DNA from 4 places in the Lysinibacillus sp. S1 genome. Region 2 is predicted to be linked to each of the others. Evidence: riboswitches for the same ligand, from Rfam matches in the RefSeq annotation. Region 2 holds a riboswitch; each other region holds the start of a gene.
The links. Region 2 has a riboswitch for cobalamin ahead of ACHZEU_RS15625 (hypothetical protein). Riboswitches for the same ligand answer to the same signal wherever they lie in the genome.

Region 1 (4,216 bases), 1.6 Mb from region 2:
TGTTTCTAAGGGGATTTTACGCTAAGCTAATGTGCGGACTTATTTCAAGAAGCGTATTTAATGACCGATTTTGGCTATTAAATTCATAGATTCTGTTACGTAAAAAGTCTTTTAACTTTTAATAAAGTTTATTTATTGATAGAAGGGGTGAAAGGGATGGCTTGGGAGGTTTTTAGTATTATAGGAACAATTGCCTTTGCTATTTCTGGGGCAATTATTGCCATGGAAGAAGAATACGATTTATTCGGTGTATATATACTTGGTATTGTGACTGCTTTTGGTGGAGGAGCTATTCGAAATTTACTCATTGGACTACCTGTCACAACGCTTTGGGGACAGGATATGATGTTTCAAATAGCGCTTGCTGCGATTACGATATTCTTTATTTTTCCGCATCATCTGATTCAACATTGGCATCGTTGGGGTAACTTCACAGATGCGATTGGCTTATCAGCATTCGCTATTCAAGGCGCACTCTATGCTGTCAAGCTTGATATGCCAGTGAGCGCAGTCATTGTAGCTGCTGTTTTGACAGGTTCAGGTGGTGGTATTGTACGAGATTTATTAGCTAGAAGAAAACCATTAGTTCTCCGTGATGAAGTTTATGGTGTTTGGGCAGCTCTTGCTGGACTGCTAATCGGATTCGAGGTTTTTACAGGGGACATATTCCTTTATATTTTATTCGCAGTGATTACAGCTTTACGTATTCTTTCCTATATGATGAAGTGGCGCTTGCCATTACGAAAGTTAAATCGTGCATAACCATTCAGCCAATGACCAAAAATTAAGTCATTGGCTGTTTTATTGTTTAAGCTAATGTTTCATTCCTTATTTGATTAAAAAAGAGACATTTAACTTACCTTTTTAACAACTGCATTGATTCTTCTAAAGTCACCATGTTTTTCATCATCGAGCAAGCTGCATCTAAAAGAGGAAAGGCTAAGGCTGCTCCAGAACCTTCGCCTAAACGCATATTCATATGCAACATCGGTTCAATGCCCAGTAAGGCAGCGGCAATTTTTGCCCCTGGTTCCTCTGAAGCATGGGAAGGAATGATATAATCGATTACTTTTGGTTCGAGCTTATAAGCAATGAGGGCGGCTATAGTCGAAATAAATCCATCAATGACAACGGGTTTACGATGGGCAGCAGCGCCAAGAATAATACCTGTCATCGCCCCTATCTCTAACCCTCCAACCTTAGCCAGAACATCAATAACATCACTTGGATTAGGCTTATTTAAGGTAATTGCTTTTTCAATAACTGCCGCTTTATAGGCAATGCCTCCTTGGCCTACTCCTGCACCAAACCCCGTTACTTCGATAGGGTTGCATCCCGTCAAAACAGCTAATATCGCAGCACTTGGTGTTGTATTGCCGATGCCCATTTCTCCAGTCCCAAGTACATCAGCACCTTTTATGATTTCCTCAGTGGCCACACGGATTCCTACTTCTATCGATTGAATGGCTTCTTGTTTGGCCATAGCTGGACCGTGTGCCATGTTATCGGTACCGTATTTAATTTTATGAATAATGACACCTGCATCAAGTGAAATATCTTCTTTTACTCCCACATCTACTGTGACCACCTTTGCATTGGTAATCCCCGCAATCGCACAAACGCCTGTACCCCCCTTAGGAAAATTTAATGTTTGAAAGACCGTAACATCTTGTGGATTCGTGGTTACACCTTCCTCGCAAACACCATGATCTGCAGCACAGACAATCATCACCTTTTTGTCGACCGTCGGATATAATTGTCCTGTTATACCAGAGAGCTGTACGGCAATTGATTCTAGTTTACCCAAGCTACCCGGGGGCTTACAAAGCGCATCAATCCGCATTCTAGCTTGCTCCATACTTTTCATATCAACCCCTTGAATGTTTTGAATCGTGTCTTGTAATAATTGCATGATTATTTCTCCTCTCGTTCTCATTAAGACAAAATAAAAAGTCTGTAGTTTATTGTCATGACAAATAAACTACAGACTTTTCCATCATCTATATCTTCTAAAGCATGTAGGCAGGTCTCCTGGCTCAAGTTCAACACCTCATAGTACCTTCCCAGCTTTTCGCTAGTGGCATACACTATGAAACTCCCTTATACAGTGGCGGGTCCGCTAAAGCTTTTCACTTTATTCCCTATTCTCCCTAGTGGGCACCTATTGCTTTTATGTAATTATGTTAAATCTACTTTACAACTTTTTTAGTGTCAAGAGGAAAAAATTTTTTGAGTGTTAACTTAGTACATACTCCAATTCCCAATATAAGCTTATCAATAGCCTGTGAATCTTTCACTTGATTCCTAGTCTTCCTTAATTATTGCTTTTAAAGATTTCTCTATGCCTAACACTCAGCTTGTACAAGAACTAATTACTAAATCAATTGTCTTAACAAATAAACTACAGACTTTTCCATCATCTCTACCTTCCGTAGCATATGTTTTGCCAATTCACTGAGTAATGTTGAACATAAAAGTTGAAAACCTTAATAATCTGTTCAATGTAAACATAAATTATTTCTAAAAATTCAGTATTCAGTTGATTAAAATTAGGGTAAGTATCAAATAGTAAAACGATGAAAAGTTAGGAGTAGATACGATGAATGCAAAAGAATTAAGAAACGCTATTGCTGAAACCTGTGAAACGCACGATAGCCTCTATGCCAAACTCGTAAAACCGATCAATCAGTTATTAATCAATATCGACGCTTCGATCAGCGAAGAGACAGCAAATAAAATACTAGAAAATTTAAAATTATTTCATAGTGGTGATAAATACATTACGGAGTGTCATTTCGAGGAGAGTCAAAATTTCTTGAAAGATGGCATTGAGCTTCTCCAAAAAGGGGATTTGGCGAATGGAGCACTACAAATTTATGGAGCTGGTCTAAACTTTGCTAGTTATGCTTCAAAAGTGCAGGGACAAAAAAATGTTAATATCTACAAAAACTTTGAAGAGAATTTTAATTTTATCATGGACGCCGTGAAAAAATAATCATGAAAAAAGAAAGAGTATATGCTCTTTCTTTTTTTCATGATTTATTTAAATTCTAATTCTCCATCATAAGCCAGCATGCCGCCTTCAAGGTTTGTTACATCAAATCCTTGTGCCTCTAAGTAAGCACACGCATTGGCAGAACGAGCTCCAGCCTTACATACAATAATATATGGCTTTTCTACATCTAATTCCTCTAAACGTTCAGGGATAGTTCCGAGTGCAATATGTTTAGCACCTGGGATCATGCCATGTGCTACTTCATCCTCTTCACGAACATCGATAATATATAGGTCCTCATTTGCATCTAACAGATCTAATAATTGTGTTGTTTCCATTGTTTTCATAAACTTTGTCCTCCAAAATATCAAATTCCACTATCATTATAGCTTGTAGCAAAAAAAACAGCCAGTGTGAGAACACTAACTGTTTAACATACTTATTATACTTCTGTCTCTAAAAACTCTATTTGTTTTGCTGGTACGAATGTAGAAATGGCGTGCTTGTAGATTAGGTGCTGCTTATTTTCAGCATCAAGTAGTAATACTGTAAAATTATCATATGATTTCACAGTCCCTTTTAACTGAAATCCGTTTAACAGAAATACAGTTACAAAAACACTGTTTTTACGTAGTTGGTTCAAGAACGTATCTTGCAAATTGATTGATTTCATCAAATAGCCTCCCTACTAACTTTCTACCTCTTCATTCCTATAGTAGCATGTTCTACCAATTTATCAATTAGTAATTTTTAGAAATTCTTCTTTATTCTTATAATCGATCATCCGGCGTAATAAAATGGACATCCATTTTATTACGGAAATAAGTAAGCTGTCTTTTTGCATAGCGACGGGAATTTTGTGTTAAGCTATCAATGGCTTCCTCTAGGGTACATTTGCCATCTAAATAATCATATAATTCTTTATATCCGATGGCTTGTATAGACTGCACACCACGGATATTTTGCTGCCATAGTCCCTTCACCTCTTGCAGAAGACCATTTTCCATCATTAAATCAACACGACGATTAATACGGTCATATAGCACGTCACGGGACATGTTTTGACCTAACCCTAAAATAACATGATTGTAAAGGGGTACTTCCCCTCGATTTTGTGCTTCAGCTGCTTTTGATACACCGCTTAATTCCAGCATTTCTAATGCACGAATAACACGACGTGTATTGTTTGGATGGATTGTCTCCGCTGTTTGAGGGTCTAGT
Region 2 (4,216 bases):
TGATACGCCTCATTGTTATCGCGATAATCAAAAATGGTCTTAATCCCTAACGTTTCAAATAGCTCTTTATCCGACAGTGTCATTTTTCCAAGGGCAGCTGAGCGGTAAAATAAACCGTTCTTTACCCTACGCCCATCTTTTGTTTTATATCCACCCATGTCTCGGAAATTATAGACTGCTTCAAATGGAATTACCTTTGTCTCTAATTGCTCCAATCACTACACCTCCTAAGATTATCAAGCATACTTACTTTTATTTTAAAGAACAAACTACATTAATTCCAATTTTCACGCTAGGTAATAATTTAAACCACATAAAAAATGCTAGCTGAATAGCTGACAGCTAGCATGGAAACATTTCTTATTTAAATAACTCTGGGTACACAGCCTTCGCTACTAATTCTACAGCTTCACCAATACGCGGACCAGGTCGATTAGAGATATCTGTATCAATGGACAATACCGCTTTGTTTTGAATAGCTTTCACAGTATTCCAACCATCTCGTCCAAGAATTTCTCCTATTGGATCTTCTGTATAGTTTACTGTTGTTAAAATAACATCTGGATTTTTCGCAATAACATCTTCCTCATTCACTTTTGCCCAGCTATTCAAGTCAGAAAAAACATTATTAACATTAGCTGCATCTAATATTTCTTGCTGGAAAGTGCTAGAGCCTGCTGTATATATGTCTGGCTTAGGGCTAACCTCTAAATAAACATTTTTCGGCGTTTTTACATCCTTCACCTTCGTTTGTACTTCAGCAATTTTCGCTTTAATCTCTTCGTTTAATTTATTTCCTTTATCAGGAACATCCATCACAGCAGCAATTTGTTCGATATCTCCATAAACATCGTCGAAAGTAGTCGCAGATTGAATAACAAACACTTTAATTCCTGCGTCCTCAAGCGGCTTTAGGGCATCCTTATCACCGATTGTATAAGCAATGACAACATCTGGCTTTAACGCTAAAATTCTTTCACTGTTAAAGTTCATAGTATCCGAGACACGTTCAATTTTTTGTGCTTCCTCTGGGTAAGTATCGTACTCAGTTGCTCCTACAATTTTATTGCCAACACCTAAAGCAAACAAAATTTCAGTATTACTTGGTTGTAAAGATACAACTGTTTTTGGTACTTCATTAAACTCTATTTCCACTCCACGGTCATCTGTCACTTTATAGCTTGTTTTCTCTGCTTGTTGTGTATCTTGCGAAGCATCTTTATTTTTTGTATCTTCAGCAGTGCCACAGCCTGCTAATACCAGTGCAAGTAAGAGCACTGATAGCCATTGGAAATTAAATACTTTTTTCATTGTTATTCTCCTTTTTCTTTTTCATTGGGTAGGATTTACTAATAAACGGTATTTCCGCTATTCCAGCTTGCTGATTCATAAAAACAGCCATGACAAAACATACATTAGCTAATAAACCAAGGTAATCGAAAAGAATAGCTGGAACCTCTCGTTCTTCTGATACTTTGTGTAAAGTACGATATGATTTTTTTGCCTCACTGCGACAAAGATGTAAGGCTGCAGCAGCCTCTGTTCCTTGAGGTAAAACAAAACTTTGAATCTCTTCCTTCACATGGCGAACGTAAAAATCATAACGTTCACTTAACCAAGATAAATCCTCTTCAGTTACTGCTAATTTCCCACGTACTGAGCCATTCACATGATAAGCCATAGGTAACATAAGCAATAAATCCTCAGCAACAACTTGAACATCCTCTTTTTTTACCGCAGCTAATGCAACTCCTAGATGTGTTGTCAGGCTATCTGTTCGAATTTCAAAATCGACCGTTGAAGCTTTCTCACGCATAAATGGATAACAAGAATAACGGGCATCTTTTTTCACTTGCTTCCCCCCTATTTTCTATAATGAAAAATTCTTATTTGAAAGGCATAAAAAAGTCGCTCCTTTTTGCAAAGGAACGACAAAAATAACATAATGAGCCATCAAACTAGACAAAGCCTATGTATTTGCCGTATATCCTCCTAGCTTCCGAGAAGTTTTTATACGTTCAAATAAAGGTCGGTCTCCTGGCTTGTACAGTTCGTCACATGAAACGAATGTGTTATAAAGGACCTTCCCATCTTCTTTGAGACAGTGGTAAATCTTTATAATGGCTGCACTTACAGTTGCGGAAACAGCTCCGGTTTTTCACCGGATTCCCGATTATGCTAATTCGCACCTTTATTCTGCAAGAATATTTCATVTGTAAAGCAGTTTATCATATATGCTTCAGAAAAAATAGCTGTGCTCAGTTTTAAAATATAGCATTATTTCTACTTGAAGAGAAAACCCTAACTAATTTTTACATTATTAAGAAATTTACTATAATAGTGTTTCAATTGCTTTTTCAATATCGAGCTGTGAATCTGTTGGTTCAAAGCGTGCGACGGACTTACCATTAGCATCTACTAGAAATTTTGTAAAGTTCCAGCGAATATTACGACCATCTAAAAAGCTTGGGGCAAGTTGAACAATTGCTTCTGCCAACATTTTCTCCTGCATACTTGCCTTCCCAAACTCTCGGTAATCCACTTCATGCTTTAAATAATTAAAGAGTGGATGGGTAGCCTCTCCATTTACCTGTACAAGCTCAAAAATCGGGAATGTGACCCCATAGTTTACCTTGCATAGATGCTTAGTTTCCTCCCCATCTTCAGGATTTTGATGGCCAAATTGATCACAAGGGAATCCAAGAACTACAAAATTCTCTTTTCCATATTTATCATACATTTTCTGTAAGTCTTCAAATTGATATGTAAATCGGCATTGGTTTGCCGTGTTAACAATTAACATTGTTTTTCCACGATATGTTTCCATCGATAAAATTTCGCCATTAGGCTTCCGAACTAGATAATTATAAATGCTCATGCATAATCCCCTTTTTTCATTCATTATAGTTGACTATTCTATCGTTCATCAAAGAATTTGCACAAAAAAACACCACCTCGCTACTTTGAACGGATGGCTGACTTATACTTCTTTTTATATTTAGCATCTTGTTCTTCATTAATTAAACGATGGGCAATATCTAATAATTTCGAGTCATTTGTTTGATCATATAACTTTTTAAATGACATAATAATATCCTGACGAATAAGAGATGGCTGTTTTTCATCTATACATGTTTGAAATCTTTTAGCTAGATACGATACAACCAAATCTCTTTGTACTGGACCCGCCTGTCCAATTTTCCAAATTGCTTGTAATGCATGCCTTGCCGTAGCAGATTGTTCATCGTAAGTCACAGCCCAAATCTTTAAAAAATCCTCCAAGACCCTTTCTTCTGGATCACTTTTTGCAGCTAAAGCGCATAAAATTTGTGCAGCACGTGCACGAGAATAACCATTATTGTATGTAAGTGCTTTTATTAGCTGTTCCCAAACTGCATATGTCCAATCTACGGGTTCCTGCATAATTTTCATTAATTCCTCGTAAGATTCATATTGAATATCGCGATCATGCTCTGTTAGATTACTAAAAAGTTGCAAAATCTCTTTTTCCATAATTCATCCCTACCTTTATTGTTTCAGAACGTAATAAAATTTGATTTATGGTACACTTAACTTAATTTTTTTCGCAAAGAAGGTGAGTTTATGAATAAATTTAATGCTAGGAAATTGATTTTTCGGTTGATTGTGATAATATCACTACTTTTAGCTGTCTATTTTGTTATCCCAGTGTCCATGCCTTTAATACTTGCTGGGATTAGTGCATTTTTCTTAGAACCAATTGTCATGTTCTTTAAACGGAAATGGAAAATGTCACGGAAAATAGCAGTTGCTTTTATTTACATAGTGAGTGTTATTGTTATATCTATTATTTGTTATCTTTCTATTACACAAATAATGACACAAATAATTTTACTATCTAAGCAAGCTCCCTATTATATTTCCAAGCTATCAGATATGTGGCTTCATATGCAAGAAAATYTTTCTAAATACACAGAAGACTTTCCACCTGAAGTAAGTGCTTCGCTTCAAAAAACCACTATGGATTTCATAAAGAAAGTCGAAGAATCCTTTTTAAGCTTCTTTAATTATAGCAAAGTTTCTGCCTTCTTTTCAGAGATACCCAGCCTATTTATCAGTCTTCTCGTTTATATGATTGCGCTATTCCTATTTATGCTTGATTTGCCTAAGTTAAAGCAAATCACTTATAAATATTTAAAGCCCAATACAGCAAAGAAGATAAAAATTATTTTAAATC
Region 3 (4,216 bases), 2.1 Mb from region 2:
TTCAGGAAATCCATGTGCATATTATGGGTGCCATTCAATTGTAGGTCCTTACAGAGGTATTAATGACGCGTTTTTCATTAGCTGTCTCCTTTGGTGAGCCGCACATTTTATACATCGAAACCATTGCGACGACCGTAACGGTCTATGGTCATTTCGACCCCCTCAAGCATTATGCAGAAGTTCATTTATTAATGGAGCCAAATCCACGTGGAACAGGTAATACCTTCACCAATGCCTGTCATGCCGATCATTTATCTGTAGGCAATCAGCGCCTTGTTGAAAAGCATCTGTTTGAGCGTGACCATCATGGGCTACTGACAGGCTTCCCTGTAACAGATATTCATTTTACACTTCTAACAGGTCGCGGGCACAATGAACATACATCGGGGGGAGATTTCCGTGAAGCCAGTTTCCGTGCCCTGCGTCAGGGGCTGGAGCAGGCACAAAATGTCCTACTTGAACCCTATTATCGCTTTAAAATGAAAGCTTCAAATGACTTTATCGGTCGTATGATGACTGATATTCAGCAAGCAGCTGGCACGTTCGATGACCCGATTTTATCCGAAACGGATGTTATCCTAACAGGTCGTGCACCTGTTGCCACTTTAATGAGCTACAGTACAACCTTTGCCGCCTATACAAATGGGAAAGGTGCACTCACACTCCAATTTGATGGCTATGATGTGTGCCATAATACAGAGGATGTGATTGCACAGATTGGCTACGATAGAAATGCCGACCCTGAGTATAGTTCCTCTAGTATCTTTTGTGCTAAGGGCAAAGGATATTCGGTTCCATGGCAAGAAGCACAGGCAGCCATGCATTGCCTGTAGGATGGGATGAGCCTGCTCGCTTCGGGTATTTCCGCGGGTATTTCTTGCTTGGGCATCAATATATCTCTACCCTGCCATAAGATATTACAAGCCCTCCAAAAAATGGAGGGCTTGTTTTTATAGTGCACCGACAGCTTTCTTTGTTGGATTGTCCAACAAATATGCGGGTTCAACTATTACATAGTCATGCTTGTTCGTAAAATCAATTAGTACCTTACCAGGTTGACTTTTTAATAGTTGTAGATGATCAATTAATTGCAGTAAAAGCTCGTGACCGTTGCCACGTGGATGCCAGTTGAAATGATAATCATTTAACGCTTGCACCGCTTCAATAAATTGGGCATATTCCTGCTGCACAAATGCAATGAGTTTGTCATGATGAGATGCTAAATCATATAAATATGTTTCGTAAAAGCGCATGACARTCGAGCATAATAAGTCATTGACACGAGCGGCACTTAAAACAGGCTTTGGCTCCAATGATAGACGGTCGAGGTTGGGCTTTGCGCGTGTAGAATCAATGCGCGTAATTAAGTGATACGCTTCTCCGTTGACCTCATAGACAATCGGATTGGTCGGCATGTACATCATAAAACTATTCGTCTTTGTTTTTAGTTCATCTGCTATGGCTGCTTTCGCTAAAAGATGACCGTCCACATCCCCATTTTGTATCCAAATAATTTCTTTATTATATAAGATTTGCTCAAAGAAGCGATCATTGCGAATCAGCTTCGTTGCTAATAATTGATCGATCAGTGACTCGACCACCATTCTTGTTTTCGCTTTCTTGGCAACTTCTGTGCGTGGTTGCTTACAAATGTTCAGATCTTCATAAGGCGTTTCCAACGTTGTCGTTACATGAATATTTGTCATACGTGCATCCCCTTTGCGTACATATTTTCAAAACAAAAAGGACTCCCTACTTTTGAGGAAATCCTTCATTTTATCTTCTTTCATCACACAATGCCAAACAAACCCTAAGTATGTGTGAACGAGTTCGATTATGAACCCTTTCATTTACTATGGGCGTTTGACGTACTGTGACGAACAGAGCATTCTGTTTTGTCAACATGCCACCTCCTATTCCTCGTAGGTTTATGGTGTGTACTCGTAACAGGCAGGTATCCTGACTCATGATCATCGCTTCTTTTCTCCTTCCCGTCCAAAGACAGTGGATACTGAAAAGTCGCTCACATTTACAGTTGCGGGACAGTGTCGGATTCGCACCGACTTCCCTTTTAAGCAAATTGCACGCAATTTACACCTATTACTACACGCTATTCAGTTGTCATAGGAATGAGTATAAGCACATTCCTATTAGATTACTAAAATCAATTGTAAAGTAGTGTTTTTCTAAAGTCAAATATCACAATATTTTCCAAACTACTAATAAAGTTATAGCGGGATATAAAAAAGGTGAACTGCGTATTTTTTATCTTTCATTGACTTTATAATAAAAGATAGTGTACTTCTAATAGTGGAAGGATGAAAAATATGAAAACAAGTCAACAATTAGTAACGAGTAATTTAGAGGAAAAAATGAAACTATTTACTCGAGCCGTTTCTGGACAAATTATAGAGGAAGCTCATTTTGTCATAGCCAATACAAATATTCCAACTGATACATTTAATTTGTTAGTAGCGAAATCGCCTATAATTCATAAGGAAAATCATCTTAAACAAAGGATTAATCATTTCATTGTTAATAAACTTCCCTTCAGCACGTGGGTGGATGCCAACTATCTAAGCGATGATTGGCTACAACTGATAAAAGACTGCAATTTACAGGAAGCTGAACGAAATATGATGATGAAGCTTGACCATACACTTCACACAGGTCCACGAATTTCCAATTATCTTACCATCACAGAAGTAAGTAACAAGGAAGAGCTTCTACRATATAAGGAAGTTTTTCTAAGTTTATTTGGAGAAACAGCAGAAAGAGATGCATTAGAAATTTACTTTCATAAATTCTCACAGGAAAAACTAGCATCAAATGCTCGCATGTTTATTGGTTGCATAAAGGAAGTACCTATCGCTACGGGATTATTAATCGACAGTAAACATAGCTATGGGATTTATGATGTGATGACAAAAGATGCGTATAGGGGCAAGGGTTATGGCAGTGAGATGTTTCAATTCCTACTCAGTCAAACAATCGATAAGCAAAAGCCCGTAGTCTTACAGGCATCAGAGGATGGAAAAAATATTTATAAACGCTTCGGGTTTAAAGAAGTCGGAGAAATGATTGTATTTGAATAAGACTTCGCCAATGCGCTGTTATTTACACTTGAAAGTATTTTCGAGCTTACCGTAATCATGAAGCTGATTTAAAATCCGTTACACCGACCCCTTCCTGGCACGACAGAAAAGCCTCGCAAATCTGCGGGCTTTTGGTTGTGCACACGTACTATTAGCACCTTCATTACGTCCCCAAAACATACTGTGCTAAGACGCTTTGCACCTTATAAATATTTGTCGCCTTATTGAAGTTTTTTTGAATCGGTAATGGACTGCCAGACACCCATATTTTAAGCTCTGCATCTAAATCAAATGTTCCAGCTGTCTCTACTGAAAAATGAACGATATTTTTATAGGGAATGGAATGATACTCCGTTTTCTTGCCAGTCACTCCTTGCTTATCAATGAGGATTAATCGTTTATTGGTAAAAATAAACGTGTCTCTAATAATTTTATAGGCGTTTTTGACTGTCTCGTTTGGAATTAATAAATTATGGACCTCCTCCTGTAGTTTTTCTAAATTCACCTCGCTTGCATTGCCGATCAATCCATCAAATAAGCCCACTATCTGTCCCCTTTCACTCTCGTTTATTTAATGTATTACAAAGAAGTGAGAGCTACGACAGGAAATGGTGGTATTATTTAGCCTATAGAGGGGATGAGTGGTTGCGAATAATGATAGTTGCCTTAGTGTCTCTACTAGCCGTTGTTTTACTAGGATGTAATGAAAAACCAGATGATGAATTAGCTAAGGTCAGCATTTCTATTGGTGCTAAATTTAACAAGGTGAACACTGATTTTTTTAAAGAATATACGGATGAAGAATCACTTACACTATTCCAACAAGCCATTGCAACAACAGTCAAAAACGAGGGTGTTGTCAATATGGCTTCGCCAGAATATGATGTACAAATAGTGGACAAGGCAGGAAACAAATATGGCTATCATCTTTGGTTAGGTGATAAAGGGCAAAACAGTAGTTTGATGCATGTCGAGGATACGCATACGATCTACACAATATCTGAGGAGTTCACTGAAAAATTAGCTGCGCTAGTTCACTCATAAAAAAAACACTTCCCATTCAAAGGAAGTGTTTTGCCAAATCAATGATCCATTGCCTGAAACAGCATTTTTGCATAGCT
Region 4 (4,216 bases), 160 kb from region 2:
TTTTCTATTCGCTTTCCACCAGATGTAGGCTCATAGGAAATAACATAGGCAGTTGTAGTATAGGCACCTACTATTGTTGCTTCGGCCCCTTTCATACCTTCCATATGTCCATCTGTAATAATGGCTGTGCTTCCTATAGGAAATTTCGGATTTTCAGCTTTTTTTAACGTTACTGGTACTTCGCCAGAACTTGAATGGTTCATTGTAGAATGATCCATTTCTTCAGCAGCTTCATTAGAAGTGGACGCAGGTTTTGTTTGATCCTCTGTACAAGCCGATAAACTAATTAGAGCGACTACTGATAATAGTCCGACTGACCATCTTTTATTGAATTTCATATGATATCCTCCTCACTATGTGCTCCTAATGTAGCAAATAAATATGCAGAAACGATGGATATAACCTATGAAAAACATTTCTCTAGTCTGGCGGGGAGATATGCTATTGAATGGGCATGATCTTCAATGTTTTTTGTAATCTATGGGCGAAGATACCAGCAAAAATAGCTAAAATAATATCTTTTGGTAGTGGAGGAATCATCCAAAGCCAAGCGAGCTTATATGAAAAATTCTCTGGCGCACTTGCCCATAGCTTATAGGCAAAAAACATCCAATTTGTTCCTATCAAATAATTTATAGCCGTTGCTACCAAAGCAGCTACGATAAAACTTTTCTTTGTTCCGCTTCGTTCTACGATTAACCCCGCAACAAATGCCGCAAATATAAAAGTAATAATAAACCCAAAGGTAGGGCTTAAAATTTGGCCAATTCCACCCCCGAAACGAGCAAAGACAGGAGCTCCTGCCAATCCTACGCACATATAAATTGTGCAGGCGAGCGCACCTTTTCTACTACCAAGAATAAGCCCTGCTAAAATTGCAAAGAAGGTTTGAAGCGTAATGGGTACACCACCTACTACCATAAAAGGTGCAAAGGAAGTGATATTAGCACCCACCATCATTAGCGTTGTAAATAATCCAATGTAGGTAATGTCAACAGTTCTTAACTTATGGTGACTATGTTGTGTAACAGTTGCCATGATTTCACCTCGTTTTATAAGTTATTACTGCTAGTGTAAAAAACGAATACATTTGTGTCAACTTTATTATTTGTATAAGTTAACGCAATTACTGAATTAAATTGAAGTAGACTATCTATCTATAAAAATGTATGATAGAATCGTCACAATTTTATAACTTCAAATACTATTGGTGTGACATTTTGAATGTCACTTAAAAGGGAAGTCGGTGGAAGTCCGACGCTGTCCCGCAACTGTAACGATGAATCCTATAATATGATTTGCCACTGTTTAAGAATGGGAAGGCAATTATAGGATAGTGAATCGAAGCCAGGAGACCTGCCATTTAGTAATACCTGTAATGCCCACGAGGATGCAAGCAATTACGGACAATAGCTGGATATTTTTCTGACTTTGTTTAATCTTGGGTATTTCTATGCGCATTTTCGCATGGGATACCTTTTTTTATTGCTTCATTCATCAATATTCAGTAGGAGTTTAAAACAGATGAATAAAAAATTTATGTTATTTTCCTTCGTACTTTTCATGGTATTAATTGTTTCAATGACCTTTGCTGTAATRGTTGGCTCAGTTACAGTTACACCGTTATATGTATGGAAAGTCATTCTTTCTAAAATTCCTTTTATACAAAATTCGATCGAGCAAGATTGGAGTCGCTCTCAGGAAATCATCATCTGGCAAATAAGAGCACCTCGTGTTTTGCTAGCTGCGATAGTAGGAGCGGGGTTAGCTATTGCAGGGGCAGCCATTCAGGCACTAGTACGTAATTCTATTGCAGACCCGTATATTCTAGGGATTTCTTCAGGGGCAGCTGTCGGAGCTACTTCTGTGATTATTTTAGGAGCCTTTTCATTTTTAGGTATTTACGCTCTTTCAGTATCCGCATTCCTTGGTTCATTACTTGCCATTGCACTTGTCTTTTTCTTATCACGTGTTGGGGGACGTGTCTCTATTTTCCGCTTGCTATTGGCAGGCATGGCTGTGTCCTTTATCTTAACGGCTATCTCTAACTTTATTTTAATGATGTCAAAGCAAGAAGGGGCCTTAAAGGCTGTTATGTTTTGGATGCTAGGTAGTTTAGCTGGAGCCAAATGGAATAATATTGTGATTCCAGCTTTCGTATTCTTTATTGTATTTGGGCTACTGTGGCTACACTATCGCAATTTAAATTTATTATTACTAGGAGAAGAGGCGGCAGTGACATTAGGCGTTAATCTTCAGCAATTCCGTATTCAGTTAATACTACTAGTATCTCTATTAACAGGTGTGCTTGTCGCAGTTAGTGGTTCTATAGGATTTGTGGGATTGATTATTCCCCATATTGTGCGTTTAATTGTGGGCTCAAACTATAAATACGTAATACCTATCAGTGCTTTAATAGGTGGAATATTCTTAGTGTGGGCAGATGCCTTTGCTCGAATTATTATTGCTCCTCAGGAAATGCCAATTGGTATTATTACAGCTTTTTGTGGAGGACCATTTTTCATTTGGCTTCTCCGTCGTAACAATTATTCTTTCGGTGAAGGAGATTAACTTCCATGACATTAGAAGCGAAAAAAGTATCATTCTCCATTTACGATCAGCGTATACTGCATGATGTAAGTATTCAAATAAAAGAAAAGCAATTTGTTGGATTAATTGGTCCTAATGGGAGCGGAAAATCAACATTGTTAAAAAATATGTATCGTCTCCTAAAACCTGAAAGTGGCTCGGTAGTATTAAATGAGCAAGATATATTAAAGCAATCAAGCAAAGCAATTGCGAAAAATTTGGCTGTTGTAAGCCAAGAGACACCCGTATTATTTGATTTCACTGTGCATGATTTAGTCAGTATGGGAAGAACCCCACATAAAAAGCTGTTAGAGCTTGATCAAGAGAAAGATTTTCAAATTGTTAAAGAGGCTCTTAGGCAAACGGGCATATCGCATTTAGAGAAACGAAGCTTTAGTTCGCTTTCTGGTGGCGAGAAAAAACGTGTCATGGTTGCAAGGGCACTCGCTCAACAAGCACAGATATTAATATTAGATGAGCCGACGAATCATTTAGATATTCAACATCAACTTCAACTTATGGATTTAATTCAGACTTTGCATTTAACCGTAGTAGCAGCTTTACATGATTTGAATATTGCTGCTATGTATTGCGATCAAATTTACGTTTTACAGCAAGGGCGAATAGTTTGTCATGGTACACCAGAGGAAGTACTTACGCCAACAGTGCTGCAAGATGTATTTGGTGTTTTTGCGGATATTCAAATACATCCAATGACAGGGAAGCCGTATCTTACATATGTTCCTGAACAGTTCACGAAGGGGTTTAGCCAAATATAGAAAAGTGTCATCTTCTATTAGATACATAAAACAACCTTTAAGGAGTGACTGTATGCAAATAGCCTTTACGAAAATGCATGGTATTGGCAACAGCTATATCTATCTTGATCTTTTCCAACATGATTACAAGGAAGATATCTTTTGTGAATTGGCTCAAAAAATGGCCAATGTCCATACTGGTATTGGCTCAGATGGATTGATTATTATCCAACCCTCTAAAATTGCTGACTGTGGTATGCGTGTATTTAATAAAGATGGATCTGAGGGGACAAATTGTGGTAACGGTCTTCGCTGTGTTGCTAAGTATATTTTTGAACGTCATATTGTACGACAAGAGCTAATTACGATTGAAACGAAATCCGGGATTATGCTGGTACAGGTAGTGGTGCAAGACAATCGTGTAATAGAAGTGATTGTCGATATGGGCAAGCCTCTCTTATTGCGCAAAGACATTCCGATGTTAGGAAACCCAAATGAGCTTGTCATCAATGAAATATTTCCTTTACCCCAACAAACTCTTTTAGTAACAGCTTTGTTTTTGGGCAATCCCAATACCGTAGTTTTTGTGAATGCGATCGAGCAAGCACCATTAAGAACATTAGGCGGTATTATAGCAAACGATATGAGATTTCCTTATCGCTGCAATGTTGAGTTTGTAGAGGTTGTTCATGAGAAGGCATTAAAATGCTGCGTTTGGGAACGAGGTTCGGGTATAACAGAGGCATGTGGGACAGGTGCTTGTGCAGCGGTAGTGGCTGCTATATTAAATGGTTTTTGTCAGAAGGGAGAAGAGATAGTAGTCCAACTTAGTGGCGGTGACTTAGTCATACGATGGGCTGACAATGATC

Region 1: it holds a riboswitch for cobalamin, as region 2 does, so the genes downstream of both, cobT (nicotinate-nucleotide--dimethylbenzimidazole phosphoribosyltransferase) here and ACHZEU_RS15625 (hypothetical protein) in region 2, are expected to answer to the same signal.
Region 3: it holds a riboswitch for cobalamin, as region 2 does, so the genes downstream of both, ACHZEU_RS02680 (hypothetical protein) here and ACHZEU_RS15625 (hypothetical protein) in region 2, are expected to answer to the same signal.
Region 4: it holds a riboswitch for cobalamin, as region 2 does, so the genes downstream of both, ACHZEU_RS16380 (FecCD family ABC transporter permease) here and ACHZEU_RS15625 (hypothetical protein) in region 2, are expected to answer to the same signal.

The regions. Positions count from the first base shown of each region.
Region 1 is NZ_CP173154.1:1,485,981-1,490,196, forward strand. It holds gene ACHZEU_RS07840 (trimeric intracellular cation channel family protein) at 157-762, shown strand; gene cobT (nicotinate-nucleotide--dimethylbenzimidazole phosphoribosyltransferase) at 857-1,912, opposite strand; cobalamin riboswitch at 2,004-2,180, opposite strand; gene ACHZEU_RS07850 (hypothetical protein) at 2,600-2,995, shown strand; gene ACHZEU_RS07855 (rhodanese-like domain-containing protein) at 3,040-3,342, opposite strand; gene hfq (RNA chaperone Hfq) at 3,438-3,668, opposite strand; gene miaA (tRNA (adenosine(37)-N6)-dimethylallyltransferase MiaA) at 3,766-4,216, opposite strand, start outside.
Region 2 is NZ_CP173154.1:3,134,198-3,138,413, reverse strand. It holds gene ACHZEU_RS15635 (tyrosine-protein phosphatase) at 1-215, opposite strand, end outside; gene ACHZEU_RS15630 (ABC transporter substrate-binding protein) at 361-1,311, opposite strand; gene ACHZEU_RS15625 (hypothetical protein) at 1,295-1,852, opposite strand; cobalamin riboswitch at 2,010-2,208, opposite strand; gene ACHZEU_RS15620 (glutathione peroxidase) at 2,333-2,878, opposite strand; gene ACHZEU_RS15615 (hypothetical protein) at 2,959-3,513, opposite strand; gene ytvI (sporulation integral membrane protein YtvI) at 3,604-4,216, shown strand, end outside.
Region 3 is NZ_CP173154.1:524,724-528,939, forward strand. It holds partial or broken gene ACHZEU_RS02675 (GTP-binding protein) at 1-833, shown strand, start outside; gene ACHZEU_RS02680 (hypothetical protein) at 951-1,706, opposite strand; cobalamin riboswitch at 1,932-2,116, opposite strand; gene ACHZEU_RS02685 (GNAT family N-acetyltransferase) at 2,328-3,095, shown strand; gene ACHZEU_RS02690 (PH domain-containing protein) at 3,259-3,639, opposite strand; gene ACHZEU_RS02695 (hypothetical protein) at 3,750-4,139, shown strand; gene ACHZEU_RS02700 (ABC transporter ATP-binding protein) at 4,178-4,216, opposite strand, start outside.
Region 4 is NZ_CP173154.1:3,291,760-3,295,975, forward strand. It holds gene ACHZEU_RS16370 (YdhK family protein) at 1-338, opposite strand, end outside; gene ACHZEU_RS16375 (biotin transporter BioY) at 442-1,038, opposite strand; cobalamin riboswitch at 1,192-1,379, shown strand; gene ACHZEU_RS16380 (FecCD family ABC transporter permease) at 1,525-2,571, shown strand; gene ACHZEU_RS16385 (heme ABC transporter ATP-binding protein) at 2,577-3,368, shown strand; gene dapF (diaminopimelate epimerase) at 3,421-4,216, shown strand, end outside.